4 regions of the Bacillus sp. FJAT-45066 genome follow, and region 1 is predicted to be linked to each of the others. Evidence: riboswitches for the same ligand, from Rfam matches in the RefSeq annotation. Region 1 holds a riboswitch; each other region holds the start of a gene.

What was found. Region 1 has a riboswitch for thiamine pyrophosphate ahead of CDZ92_RS13765 (ABC transporter substrate-binding protein). Riboswitches for the same ligand answer to the same signal wherever they lie in the genome.
Region 2: another riboswitch for thiamine pyrophosphate. It lies ahead of CDZ92_RS05475 (acetylornithine deacetylase); the one in region 1 lies ahead of CDZ92_RS13765 (ABC transporter substrate-binding protein).
Region 3: another riboswitch for thiamine pyrophosphate. It lies ahead of tenA (thiaminase II); the one in region 1 lies ahead of CDZ92_RS13765 (ABC transporter substrate-binding protein).
Region 4: another riboswitch for thiamine pyrophosphate. It lies ahead of tenI (thiazole tautomerase TenI); the one in region 1 lies ahead of CDZ92_RS13765 (ABC transporter substrate-binding protein).

Annotation. Positions count from the first base shown of each region.
Region 1 is NZ_NISQ01000001.1:2,727,703-2,731,919, reverse strand. Features, by position in the region: gene CDZ92_RS13775 (sensor histidine kinase) at 1-353, shown strand, start outside; gene CDZ92_RS13770 (D-TA family PLP-dependent enzyme) at 749-1,876, shown strand; TPP riboswitch at 1,950-2,057, shown strand; gene CDZ92_RS13765 (ABC transporter substrate-binding protein) at 2,167-3,168, shown strand; gene CDZ92_RS13760 (thiamine-binding protein) at 3,188-3,481, shown strand; gene CDZ92_RS13755 (ABC transporter permease) at 3,481-4,217, shown strand, end outside.
Region 2 is NZ_NISQ01000001.1:1,078,516-1,082,732, reverse strand. Features, by position in the region: gene CDZ92_RS05485 (DUF5336 domain-containing protein) at 1-69, shown strand, start outside; gene tenA (thiaminase II) at 152-820, opposite strand; gene CDZ92_RS05475 (acetylornithine deacetylase) at 838-2,112, opposite strand; TPP riboswitch at 2,387-2,487, opposite strand; gene CDZ92_RS05470 (class I SAM-dependent methyltransferase) at 2,637-3,392, opposite strand; gene CDZ92_RS05465 (hypothetical protein) at 3,626-4,111, shown strand; gene CDZ92_RS05460 (manganese catalase family protein) at 4,199-4,217, opposite strand, start outside.
Region 3 is NZ_NISQ01000001.1:2,179,044-2,183,260, reverse strand. Features, by position in the region: gene CDZ92_RS11070 (MFS transporter) at 1-712, shown strand, start outside; gene CDZ92_RS11065 (hypothetical protein) at 919-1,122, shown strand; gene CDZ92_RS11060 (YbjQ family protein) at 1,103-1,417, shown strand; TPP riboswitch at 1,912-2,018, shown strand; gene tenA (thiaminase II) at 2,215-2,898, shown strand; gene CDZ92_RS11050 (ECF transporter S component) at 2,916-3,500, shown strand; gene CDZ92_RS11045 (ABC transporter ATP-binding protein) at 3,803-4,217, shown strand, end outside.
Region 4 is NZ_NISQ01000001.1:2,174,798-2,179,014, forward strand. Features, by position in the region: gene thiS (sulfur carrier protein ThiS) at 1-107, opposite strand, end outside; gene thiO (glycine oxidase ThiO) at 121-1,242, opposite strand; gene tenI (thiazole tautomerase TenI) at 1,253-1,852, opposite strand; TPP riboswitch at 2,267-2,371, opposite strand; gene CDZ92_RS11040 (energy-coupling factor transporter transmembrane component T family protein) at 2,432-3,229, opposite strand; gene CDZ92_RS11045 (ABC transporter ATP-binding protein) at 3,207-4,217, opposite strand, start outside.

The DNA of each region.
Region 1 (4,217 bases):
TTACATTGCATTTAAGTGAAGAGCCATTTCAAGTGGATCCGAAACAGATGAAACAAGTATTATATAATCTCATTCGTAATAGTAGTGAAGCGATGGAAGGTAAAGGTATGATTACGATCGAATCCTATGCGCATGAAGATAATTATGAGATTCTGTTTACAGATGAGGGACCAGGTATTCCTGAGAAAATAAAAGCAAACATTTTCGATCCGTTTTTAAGTTCAAAAGAATCAGGTACTGGGTTAGGTTTAACAATTGTTCAAAGAATTATAGAAAATCATAACGGTAGCATTGAGTTGCTATCGTCGTCCGAGTCAGGGACGACTTTCCGGATTATATTGCCTCTAACATAACAAAGGACTTACCCTGAATGGATGGGTAAGTCCTTTGTAAGTTCAATAAAGAGTCTAAAAAAGATTGTATGTGATATACCATTTACTTCCTATCTTATAGGGGATAAATGGTGTGGATAAACCTAGCTGTGTCACCGAAGAAAAAGCGTTTATTATAGTTCTGAAAAGTAGCGATAGAACTCAAAAAAGTATCGATGGAAAATAAAAGTATAGATAGAGGCCTTAAAAAGTAGCGATAGAACATTAAAAAGTACATATAGAATTGCATAAAGTACCAAAAAGACAAGAAAGTCATACAAAAATGGCATCCAAAATTAATCTTCAACGCCAAACTTGCTAAACTCCCCAATGAAGCTTACCATTTTATTTATACGTAGAAAGGACTGATCGCCCTAATGAACCCATTAATCGGAAAATCAATCAGCCAACTAGACACTCCGTCATTACTAGTCGACCTAAAAAAGCTAAAAAAAAATATCCAAAATACAGCAACATTTGCCCAACATCATAACATCCAATTAAGACCTCACATTAAAACACATAAATCCATCGAAATCGCAAAGCTTCAACTAGAAGCAGGTGCAGTTGGCATCACAACAGCTAAAATTGCCGAAGCCGAAATTATGGCAAAAGCGGGGATAAAGGATATTCTCATCGCTTATCCGATCTCAAGTCCTACTAAAATAGAACGATTAATAAACCTCCTCGCAACAGTGTCACAACTCAAAGTTTCTGTAGATAGCTTGGAACAGATAAAATTATTACAAAAACATCTAGAGAAAACGCCAAATACAATAGAAGTTTGGATAAAAGTGAACAGTGGACTGAACCGTTGTGGTGTTAAGCCTGGTAAACAAGCACTTGAATTAGCTCAAGCGATACTTCTGCTATCAAAGCTAACTCTTGGCGGCATCTTTACACATGCGGGACATTCGTATGCTGCCACTTCCCAACAAGAAATAGAAAAAATTGCTCTAGCAGAAGCAGAGGCGGTGTTAACTAGCGCGGCTGTATGCGAAAAAGCGGGGATAAAAATCAAAACGAGGAGTGTTGGCTCCACCCCTACTTATAAAATGGCTGGGGCAGTAAATGGCATTACAGAGGTAAGACCAGGCAACAGCGTTTTTTTCGATGAAATTCAAGTAGGCTTAGGTGTGACCGAAAGAAAAAATTGTGCGCTGACGGTGCTTGCGTCTGTTGTCGGAACGTATAAAGAGGAAGGTAGAATCATATTAGATGCTGGAAGCAAAACACTGTGCCTTGATAAAGGTGCACATGGAAACGCTTCTGTAAAAGGGCATGGGCACATCAATGGTCACTCAAACATAACAATCGAGCGGCTTTCCGAAGAACATGGTGTAGCAACGTTCAAAGAAGATACGGCTTTAACTTTAAACGACAAAGTCCAAATTATTCCTAATCATGCTTGTACGGTTGTGAACCAATTCAATGAGTTTTACGTACATGAAGATGGAGTAATTAAAGACTGTTGGAAAGTAGATGCAAGAGGAGCATCACAATAACATCACAATAACATCATAATACTAGCTTAAATTCTTTAGAGTGATATAATAATACTGTTTCAAAAAGAGAATACTAAACATGTAGGGGGGCTAGGTAGGCTAGCTGAGATTGTGTCCGAAGGCACTGACCCTTGAACCTGATCTGGCTCATACCAGCGTAGGAAACATATAATCTACTCTAAATATGTTAAAACTATGCCTAGGTAAAGCAGTCCTAGGCTTTTTGTATGAGATGGAAAAGAAACGATACATACGTTTAGTACCTCAAACCAACATTGGAGGAATACAGAATGAAAAAATGGATCGCAATTTTAATGGCGTCAGTTTTGCTTGTAGGTTGTGGAAACGTGAACAACAACACAGCGCCTGCAGATAAGAACCGAGCGGAAGGGTTAAAGGAAGTTTCCGTTGTGTTAGATTGGACTCCGAACACGAACCATACGGGTCTTTATGTAGCAAAAGAAAAAGGTTATTTTGAAGAAGAAGGTTTGCAAGTGGAAATATTACTTCCTGGAGAAGCAGGGGCTGACCAATTAGTTGCAGCGGGCCGTGCGGACTTTGGTGTAAGCTATCAGGAAGCCATTACAGAAGCTAGAGTGCAAGGCATTCCAATCGTTTCGATTGCAGCAATAATCCAACACAATACATCTGGATTTGCTTCACCTGCAGAAAAAAACATTACATCACCGAAAGATTTTGAAGGAAAATCTTATGGTGGGTGGGGAGCTCCCGTTGAAAAATCCGTTATCGCATCCATAATGAAAAATGATGGAGATGCAGATGTGGAACAAGTACGATTTATTAACATGGGAGATGCAGACTTTTTCACGGCTGTTCGTCGTGACATTGACTTTGCTTGGATTTATTACGGATGGACAGGTGTAGAGGCAGAGTTGCGCGGGGAAGAAATTAATATGGTGTATTTAACAGACTATTCCGATGCACTTGATTACTACACACCCGTACTTTCTACCAATGAAAAAATGATAGATGAACAAAGCGATGTAGTTAGAGCGTTTATAAAGGCGGCTTCTCGTGGATATGAATTTGCAATCGAAAACCCAGAAGAAGCGGCAGAAATACTAATTGCTGCCGTACCTGATTTAGATGCGGAATTAGTAACAGCGAGCCAAAAGTGGTTAGCAGACAAATATAAAAATGACGCACCACGTTGGGGAGAACAAAAATTAGAAGTTTGGGAGAACTATGCACAGTGGATGATAGAAAACGATCTACTAGAAGGTGAATTAGATGCGGAAGCAGCGTTCACTAATGAGTTTCTTCCAGAGTAAGTAGGAGGAGAAAATAAAAATGGCAAATGCATTAGTAAGCATTCAAATCATTCCGAAAACAAAAAAAGGGGAAAACGTTATCCCTTATGTAGATGAAGCTATTAAAATTATTGAAGACTCAGGTGTGGCATATCGCGTAGGGCCGTTAGAAACAACAATGGAAGGCGATATGGCACAGTTATTTTCTATTATTGAAAAAATGAACGTGCGAATGATAGAGCTAGGAAGTAGCAACGTAATCTCTCAAGTAAAAGTCTTGTATCAGCCAACAGGCATCACAATAGGACAATTAACGGAGAAGTATGACGGATGATGAAAAATATTTTTACAAAAAGTTGGAGGCCATTTTTGGTTCTCCTTCTTTTGTTCATTTTATGGGAACTGGCTGTTACTTTTTTTGAAGTTCCAAAATGGTTATTACCAGCGCCATCGTTAATTTTTGCGGAAGCTTGGAACGGGTGGGTAAATTTTCAACCACATGTGTTATCGACCGTCCAAATAACAGTGTTAGGCTTTGCGATTGGAGCAAGCATCGGGATTATAACAGCAATCATTTTACATTTAATACCTATCGTTCGTGAATCCGTATACCCGTTGCTTATCCTTTCGCAAAATGTGCCAATCATTGTTTTAGCACCACTTTTAGTCATATGGTTTGGATTTGGGCTTTTGCCAAAAATGATTGTCATCACGCTCGTATGCTTCTTTCCCATTACAATCGCGGCACTAGATGGTTTTCGTCAAACAGCACCTGAACTAAAACATTACATGAAAATGGCTGGTGCATCGAATCGGCAACTATTTTGGAAAGTAGAATTACCGTACTCCTTACCTTCTATTCTTTCGGGCATGAAAATCTCCGCAACCTATAGCGTAATGGGTGCTGTTATTTCAGAATGGCTCGGTGCGCAGCGTGGGATTGGCGTTTACATGACACTAGCCTCTTCTTCATTCCGAACAGATCGCGTGTTTGTGGCCATTTTTACGATTATGATTATTAGCTTATTGTTTTTTGCGATAATTTTCTTGTTGGAGAAATGGTTCGTACG
Region 2 (4,217 bases), 1.6 Mb from region 1:
GTAGCCGTTTATATCTTGCTATTTTCGAAGAGTATTTCATGGTATATGCATTTTAAAAGAGAAGCTTAGGAGAAATGGGGACGGGGTTTATTTCACATTCTGAGGTCAAGTACTCCATTTTGTGTGAAAAGATCCCCGTCCTTACTTCACATCACTCTGGCCACATTTGATTGTTATACGCCATATCCCAGAACATGTATTCAAAACGTGTTGTGTTTAAGAAAATTTCTTCTAATTCTAAGAGTTCTGTTTCTGTTCTTCCTTCAGCTAATTGATCCATTAACTCGATACACCATTTCGCTAATGTTCCGAATTCTTCTGAGCTATACATGCTAATCCATTCTCCGTATAGTTCATGCGCGGCAGCTCCAGGAATCTCGCTTAGTTCTTTACCAATCTCCCAATAACTCCACATACAAGGCAATAATGCAGCCACTAGTTCGGCTAATGTTCCGCTTTGGCCTTTATGTAACATATAATGCGTATAAGCTAACGTAATAGGCGAAGCTTCCGCATTTTCCAACTCTTCTAAAGAAATGCCAAAACGAGCCGCATAGCTTCGGTGTAGAGCCATTTCTTCATGTAGAGTGGAATGCATTAATGCCGCAAATTTCTCCATCGTTTGTAAATCCGTTGCTTTAATTGCTCCGATACCAAACAACTTCGCGTAATCAATTAAATAAAGGTAATCTTGAATCATATAAAAACGAAACTTCTCCGCATCAAGCGTTCCATTGCCCATTTCCACAACAAACGGATGTGTGTGATTTTTCTTCCAAATATTTTCTAATTTCTGTTGTAAATGATCTGTAAATTTCATTTTCTTCATCTCCTAAACTATTTTTTTGTATGAGTCCAATCTAAAATAAACCGCAAAAGAACCTTCGTATAATCAACTAATTGTTGAATGGAAACTTGTTCATTAATGGAGTGAGCATGCTTTAACTCGCCCGGTCCATAAATCGCTGCTGGAATACCGGCATCGCCAAACCAACCTCCATCCGTTACGGTTGGGGAAACACTTAATACAGGCTGTTCTCTTAGCGTCGATTCATGACAACTTAACAACATTTGAACCGCCTTATGTTCAGGATCTACTTCTAAAGAAGGAAAAATCTCACCACGATCTTCTATCATAGAAGAGCCTCCCCATTCAAACGTTGGCGGATTTTCTCTTAACCACGGGTCTGCCTTAGCAACATGATGTATGTGTTCTTCTATCTCTTTTGCTACTTGCTCATATGTTTCATTAGGGTAAAAGTGAACCGTTAGCCATAAACGACATTCATCGGCTATGAATGCGGCATGCCTACCACCTTCAATCACGGCTGGATTGATTGTATTAGTTCCCGGCTCGTATCCTGGGTAGCTTTTCATCACAGACCAATGTCTTTCTAACTCTTGCAACCCTTGCATAACTTTCATCATTTTCTCAATGGCGCTTGCACCAAATAACTTTCCACCTGCATGAATCATATTTTTTCTTGTCGCGTCATGATGTGTTTGCTTACTTTTCACAGTTACCCAACCAGTAATGACTCCACCTTGACCTTGCACTTGTAGATTACTAGTATCGACGACAAGCGCAAAGTCTGCCGTGTAACCTCTTTTGCAACATTGTAAAGTTCCCGCTTCTCCTACTTCTTCTCCGATAACAGACTGAAACGTCAGATCTCCTGGTAATTCAATCCCCGCTTCATGCAAAAGCTGAATCGCTAATAAAGCTCCTGCAAGTCCGCCTTTCATATCGGCTGAACCTCGACCTATTACAACACCATCTCTTACGATAGGAGTAAACGGATCTGTTTCCCACTCTTCTGACTCATCTACCTCCGCAACGTCTACATGACCGTTAATAATAAGGCTTTTATATTGGTCTGATTTTGTTCCTTTTAGCACTCCGACAACATTCGGATCACCTGGGTACACGTCCCATGTATCAATGGCAAAACCTTTTTCTTGTAAAAATCCAGCAATAAAACGCTGAGCTTCCGCTGTATTTCTTGCTGGTGGTGCTGGAGTTTCGTACTGAATTAGTTTACAAAGTAAGTCCACTAATTCGTCCTGTCGCTCCTCTACAAGTAGGATAAGTTCATCTACATTATGCTTCAATGTATTACCTCCTTTTTCTTTTGGCTCTGTTAAGCACCGCTGTTGATTTCCGCGCATATCTCCGCTTTCCGCGGGCGGGCCGGGAGCCTCCTCGGCTTCGCCTGCGGGGTCTCCCCCTCCCCGCTTCTCCCGCAGGAGTCTCCGACATGCGCTTCAATCACAGCTAGATACTATTAAAAAACGACAATAGCCTTTAACATAATCTTACTTTTGAATCAATTAAAAAAACCACTTCTGCATAAAGAAGTGGTTTGGGTTTTAAAAAGACAGTACTATCCCTGTTACTCCACTTCCCTTCGCTAGCATTACCTAGAGCAGGTTCAAGGGTTAAGACAATAGTCTCTCTCAGCTTAAAAAGCACCCCTAGTGTTGAAAAATATTCTATTATAATTAAACTTTAGCAAATTATGTTAGCGATTACAAGTGAGAACTGGGAAGTGAGAAATGGGGACGGGGTTTCTTTCACATTTCTGGCCAATAGACAGTTATCACGTGAAAGAATCCCATTCCTTAAATTGCTACACTTAATTTTTTGTAGCTTTTATTATCATCGTGCTTGGGAATCTTCTTGCTTTGTATAAGGAATAATAACGATCCGATACTGCTTCTTCAACTGATTCATATTTTACCGATACTTCACTTTCTATCACACGATCAATGGTGAAGCCTGCTTTAATCAATTCATTTATATATGTACTAACCTTTCTTTGAGGAATTACGACAGGTGCCTCTTCCCCTTTAAATCTTTCGTATGTTGTAAAACCTTCATTTTGGTAAGATCCATTGAGATAAAGTTGTCCATCTTTACTTACTAAGTGAGTGTATAATGGATGATCCCAACTAAAAATAAAACTTCCACCATGTTTCAAATAGGAGTAAATTAACTGAAAAGTAGTTGGCAAATCAGTCGTCCACCCGATTGCATATATGGAATACACATAGTCAAAATACATTTTAGGTATTTCAATTTCTTCTTCCATCGGTGCGCAATACAAGTGAGGATTTAATCCGTTTAAAGTTACTTTTGCAGTTTTTATTTGTGCCTCAGATAAATCAACACCCCACAGTTCACTAGCCTTCTTCTCAGCCATAAAGCGTAAAGAATGTCCACTTCCACAACCAATATCAAGAACTTTTTTACCTTTAATTTCTTTAAATAATCTTAATTCCTCTTCGTTTTGGCTAAATGGCCCATAACTAGGTAAAGCATCTACCCCGTTAAAATGATGGGCTACTGTATCCCAACTTTTCTTATTTTGTTTAATAATATCGATACTCACACTTTTCCTCCAAATCAAATCGCTATTTTCGAGTTTTTCATTAACAATTCTCTACATTTATGTAATTCGACAACATTCACCACATTCCTATCAGTAGAATCACATATTAATAAATAGAAAGGTTTATAGACGATTGCTACTAAGAGCAAAACATTGGATAAATTTGAAAAAAACTAAAATAATAGCCAATATATGTTAATATTACAATAGAATAGAAAGGAGTCACAAAGTATATGAAGAAATTTACCATTATCATCAGTACAGTCTTCCTTGCTTTTATTGCCCTCATTATTTTTATCAACATAAACACATCTGACGCAATTATTTCGAAACGTTTTAATGAAGACACCGTTATTAGAAGTGTTACTGTCACAAAGTATGCACCACCAAAAGACCGTTACAGCCGTTCTGAAGAAATTGCTAAAGTAACAACGGAAGATGAAGAACTAATAGAAGAAATGATTAAAAGTTTCTCTGGCTTATGGTTAAGACGGGAAATAAATGCGAGAGAAAGATGGGATGGAGAATACAGGTTAGAAATTAAGGTTAGTAACGAGAGAGAGCCTGGTAAACTGTGGACGAATAACATTTTGATTAGCTTTGATGAAAGCGACCGTATCGCCATCTCAGCAAAAAGTGGTGGACGTTATTTTGTCATAAACGGCAATGATTACTATGAAAAGATGAAAAAAATTATTGATAAATTAGATTGGAAGTAGTGCAAAATGGGGACGGGGTTTCTTTTACATTTGTGGCCAATTGAGCCTTACCATGTGAAGGAAACCCCGTCCCAAAATTAGCACTATTTAATTATTTAAATCATAA
Region 3 (4,217 bases), 550 kb from region 1:
TTCAGAAGAAGTTAGATTGCCTAATGGTAAACACTCCATGAAAGACATAAATATAAAGTTTGTATTAAAGGATTTTAAAGCAGGATTGACGTATATTTTACAACACAAACTTTTATTAAATATTATCGTTGGATTTTTTGTTTTCGGTATTGTAAATGGTGGTTTAACGGTTATGCCGGCTTATATTTTAAAATATAAAATATCTCCAGATAATTATGAGCAATTGATGATGTATCTTGGAATAGCTTTTGGACTATCTATCCTTCTAGGTAGTATTATTGCATCTATTTTTGTAAAAAAAATGAAATTATATCAAATGATTATCGTTGGTTTATTCATAACAGCACTATTTATTTCACTAACAGCTTATTCAACAAATTTCATAGTTTATTGTTCTTTAAGTGTTATAGTAGGATTAATTCTACCATTCATTAATATAGGAATAGGTGGCTGGTTACCAAGAATAGTTGACCCAAAAATGATGGGGCGGGTCCAAGGATGGATTAGTCCTCTTATGATGTTATCGCAAACTATTACATTAGGCTTTATTGCAGTAGCATTTCCGAAAATTTTATCTATCGAAGGACTACATTTAATTGTAGGTGGCTGTATGTTATTCGTTGCGATTTACTACAGCTTTACGTTACCAAAATACGCAAAAGAAGAAGAAACAGAAGAATTGCTACAACTACAAAAAGTTCCTTCCGCATAAAACTATTAGACAAGGAATAATGATTATAAAGATAGTGAGTTGATGTACGCTACAGGTGTGAGACTCCTGCGGGAAAAGTGTGACAAGTGAGACCCTGGAAGCGCTAGAGCGCTGAGGAGGCTCACGAGTCCACCCGCGGAAAGCGAGCACCTGTAGCGTACATCAACTGCTAGAACCCTTATCAGTTATTATAAAAGGAGACATACATGGAAAAAATAAAATCGCTACTATTATGGATCGTCACAGTAGGTCAGTTAGTAGGGGTAGGGCTATTCTTTGTAAACATCGTAGTAGCCATTTACTTTTATGCTTTTATTGTAATAGCTTTCATAACGTTAATGATATTATTAATCATAGAAAGAGTTAAAGAAAAGAAGGAGGATGACGAAAATGATTATCGTGACTACTGATTTTGTACCTGGAAAAGAAGTGAAAGAATTAAAAGGTTTTGTAAAAGGAAGTACTGTCCAATCAAAGCATGTTGGTAGAGACATTATGGCTGGACTAAAAACACTTGTAGGTGGAGAAATTAAAGGATATACCGACATGATGACGGAAGCTCGTCAAAAGGCAATTGGCAGAATGGTAGAAGATGCCCAAGCTAAAGGAGCAAATGCTATTATTGCAGTTCGTCTAGAAACATCGAACGTGATGCCAAATGCATCTGAAATCATTGCATATGGAACAGCAGTAACAGTAGAGTAAGTTTCAAGTGTATTATATTAATTCAATTGAGTGAGTTTCATAAAGTACAATTACTAAACGAAAAACGAATAGTAAACCTATTCTTTCATATAATTTACGTTTTATATCGAACGTTATTTAATTATAGGCTGTGTTAAAGCTTAGTGTTGATATTTATATACTTACCTGTTGATTTCCGTGCAAGGCTGAGACTCCTGCGGGAGAAGCGGGAAGCGGGAGACCCCACAGGCGCTTGCGCCGAGGAGTAGGTTTTTTCACGGCAGTGAAAATAACCTTCCTTTTTACCGCCCGCGGAAAGCGAAGCCTTGCACGGAAATCAACAGCAACCTTTAACATAGCCTAATTAAAAAAACGGAACATTCGTTTTTCACTAAACGAACAGTAATTATGAAATCGATTAAATTAAAAAAGTTTTGACAAATTTGTGAAAACTGTTATGATAATTATCAGAAAACAACATATAGTTTTAAAGGGCAAATTTTTTGTCCTTAACGATCAACCACTAGGGGTGCCTTCTTAAGGCTGAGATTAGAGTGTAACTCTAAGACTCTTAGAACCTGATCTCGTTAATACGAGCGTAGGGAAGTGGACGGATGAATGTTTGTACTACATAAAAGTGCGAGCAAACACGAATTTCTGTGTATTCAACCACCTTCTTTGCGCAAATGCGTAACGTAGGTGGTTTTTTATTTGCCGAAAATAGGCTAGGGAAACTAGAAAGTAGTCGTGCGCGCAACTACTTCTCAAGTTGAACTTCCATGTTAGTAGGCAACATTTATTTTTAGGAGGAATGAGAAATGAAATTTTCAGAACAAATTAGGCAAGAAGCAGACCATATTTGGGAAGCAAGCTTTAACCATCCGTTTGTAACAGGACTTGCTGATGGTCGTTTATCGCTAGAGTCATTCAAATATTATGTGATGCAAGATGCGTACTACTTAAGTCATTTCGCGAGAGTGCAAGCATATGCAGGTGCAAAAGCATTTGATTTATATACAACTTCCAGATTAGCAGCACACGCTCAAGGAACATATGAGGCAGAATTATCCCTACACGAAAACTTCTCAAAACGTCTAGGTATTACGGAGGATGAGAGAAAAAAATTTAAACCAGCACCAACGGCATACGCTTATACATCTCATATGTATCGGGCTGTATTATCTGGTGGTATTGGCGAGGTAATTGCTGCACTATTACCATGCTATTGGTTATATTACGAGATTGGTGAAAGATTAAGGGGCTCAACTCCTGAGGAACCAATTTACCAAGAGTGGATTGCAGCTTATGGTGGCGACTGGTTCCGCCAATTAGTAGAAGAGCAGATTGCAAGATTAGATGAATTAGCAGAAAAAGCATCTGTTGAAGAGCGTGAAAGAATGAAAGAACACTTTATGTTGAGCAGTCAATATGAGTATAGCTTTTGGGAAATGGCTTACACATTAGAGCAGTGGCCAGTTCGACCTAACAAAGTAAACGCGTAAGAGAGAGGACAAAGAAGATGAAAAATAAAGGCTTAAAACTAACCGATATTTTAGTAACTATCTTAATCGCAATTGTGTTCGGGATTATTTATAAACTATGGGGAACTGTCTATGACTTTGTCGGATTAACAGGTATGCAAGTACAGGAACTTACGTATGGAATGTGGTTTATCGCTGCAACAGTTGCCTATTTGATTATAAGAAAAGCTGGAGTAGCGTTTTTAGCGGAAGTTGCTGCTGCATCTGGTGAATTTATTGTTGGCTCTCAATTTGGTGTAGAAGTGTTAGTTTACGGAGTACTTCAAGGTTTATTTGCTGAGCTAGTGTTTATGGCATTCCGTTACAAACGTTTCGACTTACTAGTCGTTTCTCTTGCTGGAATTGGCTCTGCATTTGGCTCTTTTGTGATGGATATTTACAGAGGTTATCTATTCGATCTAGAAGCATGGAATTTAATGCTAAAGGTTACATTCCGCCTAATTGGCTCTGTCTTGTTCGCTGGCGTCCTAGCTTATGTCATTGTAAAAGCTCTAGAAAAGACAGGAGTTACAAACTTACTTCGCCCTGCAAGCAAAGAAGATTACGATTCTTTAAGTAAATAACTATAATAAAGTTTTGTGTTGATATTTAATTACGTTATAGCTGTTGATTTTCTTGCAGGGGGAGACTCCTCGAAAATGCATACGCATTTTCTTACGAAGGATGTATCGCTCTGTAGCCTTCCTTGTCCAGCGGGAGACGGGAGACCCCACAGGCGCTTGCGCCGAGGGAGTAGGTTTTTTCACGATAGTGAAAATAACCTTCCTTTTTACCGCCCGCGGAAAGCGAAGCCTTGCACGGAAATAAACAGCGGTCTTTCATAACATAGCCAAGTAAATAAATTGACTCAAATAAAGGAGTTATCATGATAAAAGCAAAAAACATACGATTGAAATATCCAGGTGGAGAAAGACTTTTTAATGACCTTTCCTTTACATGTGATGAAGGTGAAAAAATACTACTCCTAGGACCATCAGGATGTGGAAAGTCAACGCTTTTACAAGTATTGTCTGGTTTAATACCTGAAGCAATCGACGTACCTATGATTGCAGAAGAATTACAATTACCTGAATCTTGGGGCTATGTGTTCCAAGACCCAGATACACAATTTTGTATGCCATATGTCGATGAGGAACTTGCATTTGTGTTAGAAAATTTAGCTGTTCCTCGGGAGCAGATGGATGAAAAAATAACAGAGCTAATTCAGATAGTTGGCTTACACTTACAGTCACCACATACGAAAATTAATGAACTTTCTGGTGGTATGAAGCAAAGATTAG
Region 4 (4,217 bases), 550 kb from region 1:
ACTATAACTACTTTTTGATCTAGCTTAAAATGAGCAAGCAGCTGTTTTACAGTTGTTACTTCACTTGGAAGCTCCATTATTTCTCCATTAATAGAAAGTTTCTTCATTTGCTCCCCTCCTTTATGTAGTAACTGTTAATCTATTTAATTTAAAAGCTTCCATATACTTGGGTAGTTCATGTCCCTTAACGATATTCGCTATCGTTTCCCCAGTTATTGGTGCTAGTAAAATACCATTTCGGTAATGACCTGTTGCGATGATCATATTTGAAAATTGTGGATGCAATCCTAAGAATGGTAGTTCATCACCTGTTTGCGGCCTAATACCAGCCCAACTTTTTTCAAAAGTTGCCTTAGCAATGTCTGGAATAAGCGAAGTTGCTTTTTCCATTAGTGAAAGCATTCCTCCAACAGATACTTTTTCTGAAAATGTATTAGGAATCATCGTTGCACCAATTATTAGCCTGTTTCCACTTTTCGGTACAACGTAGCAACCAGTAGCAAAAATCGTACTCGATATGATTGGTTTATCTGCTAAGACAGATATACATTCTCCCTTTACAGGATGAGCATTTATTGTCAATCCTGACTGTTCTAAAAGTCTCTTACTCCATGCACCTGTAGTAACAATGACATGTTCTGAGTTAAACTCACCATCATTCGTAACGACACCTGTTATCTTGGAACCTTCTCTATGAAATTCGTAAGCTTCTACATATTCCTTTACATCTGCTCCTAGGGCTATTGCGCTTTTGCAAAAAGCAGCTGTTAAATGGATAGGGTTTACATGTCCATCATTCGGAATAGTCATCGCACCAAGTACATTGTCACTTAAAGATTTTTCCTTATCTAAAACTTCTTCTTTTGTTAGCCAGCTTGTTTCTTCACCAAGATTACGTTGGTCCTCGATTATTTGTTTGAGGTGTACTACTTCTTTATCAGTTCTGGCAACTTTCAGCATTCCTTTTTGAACAAGTTCAATATCAATGCCACTAAATTCTTTTAGTTCTTCTTGAAGAGCTGGGAATTTACTTCTACTCGACCGAGCTAATTCAAATAATGGGCCAGCCTCCGTTAATTCCACTTGAGCTCCGAGCATACCAGCTGCAGCGTTGGATGCTTTGGAACCAATTTGGTCTTTTTCTAAAAGAAGTACTTTATAGCCTAACTTGCTTAAATTAAATGCAGCAGCACAACCGTTTACTCCGCCACCAATAATGATGATGTCATACTTTTTATTCATGATGTACCTCCTATCTTACTAGCGTACTAGTTTGATATGTTTTCGCTGCTTCTACAACATCTTCAGCACTTACTATTCCACTCATAATCGCCACACCACTACCGCCTAAGTCGTGAATATCTTTCACATTTTCTGGTATAATTCCACCGATAGAAATAACTGGTATGGACACATTGTTTATTATCTTTTTTAGTTGAGCTAATCCTTTTGGAATTTTCCCTTGTTTAGACGTTGTTTCATATATGTGGCCAAACAGAAGGTAATCTGCTCCGTTTTGCTCAGCATATATAGCTTCTTCTAATGAATGAATAGAACATCCTAACAGTAGATTGGGAAACGCTTTTCTAGCTAGTTTAATATCTACACTGTGATAAGCTAGCTGAGCACCTTTGAGATTCATGGAATGGGCAACATCTAATCGGTCATTGATGATTATTTTTTGTGATGGTACGCCTTGTGCGAGTAGTTTTTCCACAATGGACACAAGCTCGGATGCTGTTTTATGCTTTTCTCTTAGGTGCATGTAATCGACGTGTGGATGGATACTAGTAAAGATATTTACAAGTTCGTCTACTTGCTTTTTTCCATCAGAAATGACATGTAGTTGCATACTTTACTCCTTTAAATTCAAATGTTACCTCTTCAAGAGTACTAAATGTTGATGTTGGCGGAAGGTGCTCGTTTTCCGCGGGTGGTCTCGGGAGCCTCCTCGGCGCACGGCGCCTGTGGGGTCTCCCGTGTTCCGCTTATCCCGCAGGACAAAGAAGGTTGCGGGAGCGTTACATCGCACGAAGAAAATGCGGAAGCATTTTCTAGGAGTCTCACACCTTCCGCCAACATCAACTAAACATATAACAAAAACTTAATTACGTCTTTAACTTCATTAATTCTGGTACAGGTTCCTCTGAAAAGAATGCTAGAATAAGTATTACCATCGTTGTTAAAACACAAAAAACCACTCTCTACTTTTTTAGCGTAGTGAGTGGTTTATTTTACATATTTCTTCTTATCGAAATGATTAGATGAAAAGGTCCGGCCACTTCCCTACGCTAGTGCTAACTAGATCAGGTTCAAAGGGTCTGGAAATCGTTCTTTCCATCTCAGTCAATAGACTCCCCTAGTGATAATGTTTATGAGATTGTGACCTTAGTATACCATAAATCTATTACTTTTCAAAACAATCCATCTGTTAATACCGAACATCGGTTACTGAAAAATAAGGATAAGCAACTGCCAAATAATAAGAAGTAAAAATTAATATAAAAAATGTCGACACATATAAAAGATCATTTTTTGATAAAGTTACGTTGTAGTAAAAAGTACGTTTTTTTTGTTTTGAAAATCTTTTTGCTTCCATGGCAACCGCAATTCTGTGTGCCCTACGAATGCTTTGTGATAGTAAAGGGATACTATAAAATTGCAACTTGGAGAACATTGCCTTTACTCCTTTTTTACTCTCTACACCTCTAACGACCAACGCTTTACGTAATGTTAAAAACTCTTCTATCATAATGGGAATTAACCTTACTGCCGCTAAGAAACTGTAAGCATATTTAGGTGGTAGCTTACACTGCTGCATTAATGAATAAAACAATAATACTGGTTTTGTAGTAAGGGCAAAAAGCAACCCTAAAACGCCAAATACAGTTGCGCGTAACCCTAAATGTATCCCTCTATAAAAACTTTCTTCCGTGACATGTATTAAACCAAATTTTAGCCACGTTGTATCTCCCTTACCGAACATCGCCATTGGAGCCATAGCCGAAAGATATATTAATAGGAAAGGAATGAGTAGTAAAAGTTTTACTTTTGTTAAATGTCCTGTAGCAAAAAAGTAAAGAACTAACATGAAGATTGTCATGTTTAGTAGTATGTTAATGTTGTGTATGAACACCACCAAGAAAAACAATAGCAACATACCTAGTAATTTGAAACTTGGATTTACTCGATGCAACCAAGTTTCTTTAACTTCCAACGACCATTGCATGTTGTTCTCTCCTTTCTTGCTTTTTGACATATTCCTCTTTACGAAGTTGCGTTGACAGCACACCATTCTCCACAACCCATACAGTGTCAGCAAAATGTTCCACAATGTGTTCGTCATGCGTGACCATAACGATACTAACACCTTGCTCTTTTAATTCTTGCAACCACTTAAGCATAGAAAACGTATTTTTGCTGTCTTGCCCAAAGGTCGGTTCGTCTAACAAAAGTATTTGTGGATGATGGACGACAGATGAAGCAACACTTAACCTTCTCTTTTGCCCCGTTGATAAAGAATATGGATGATTATTTTCTACATGTTTTAAGTGAAATTCACTAAGTAATTGCTCAACTATCGCTTTTGTTTCACCCTCTGCTATTTTATTTATCTTTAACGTGTAAGCAATCTCTTCAGTCACAGTATTTGTAACAAACTGAAACTCCGGGTTTTGAAAAACAAAAGCTAACCCACCTTGCGGATTGGAGTTATTTGAATGAATAATACAATCCCCTTGTGTTTTCAATAAACCCATGATAGATTCTAACAACGTGCTTTTTCCAGCGCCATTCTCTCCAATAATCGTGATCCATTCACCTTTATGAATGTTTGCTTGTTCCACTTTAATCTTTTCTACTTTTCCTCTAAATCCTAGTAGCTGATCGATCGAAACTAGTACATCCTTTTGGAATGGCTTAGCAGTTGGTTTTGAATTGTTTTCAGCAAATTCTTTCCACACACCTGGGTACCATATACCAAATTCTTTTAATTTTTCTTTATAATCATGAAAAATCACATCTGTTTTCCCATCCGCTAGTATCGTACCATCTTCTTGAAATATGACCACTCTATTTACAAAATCTAATAAATGATCTAGCTTGTGTTCTACTATAATAACCGTTTTGTCCTGTCCAACCTTTTTCATCGTTTCCCATAATTCTTTTGTTCCTTGTGGGTCGAGCATGGCGGTTGGCTCATCTAAAAACAATACATC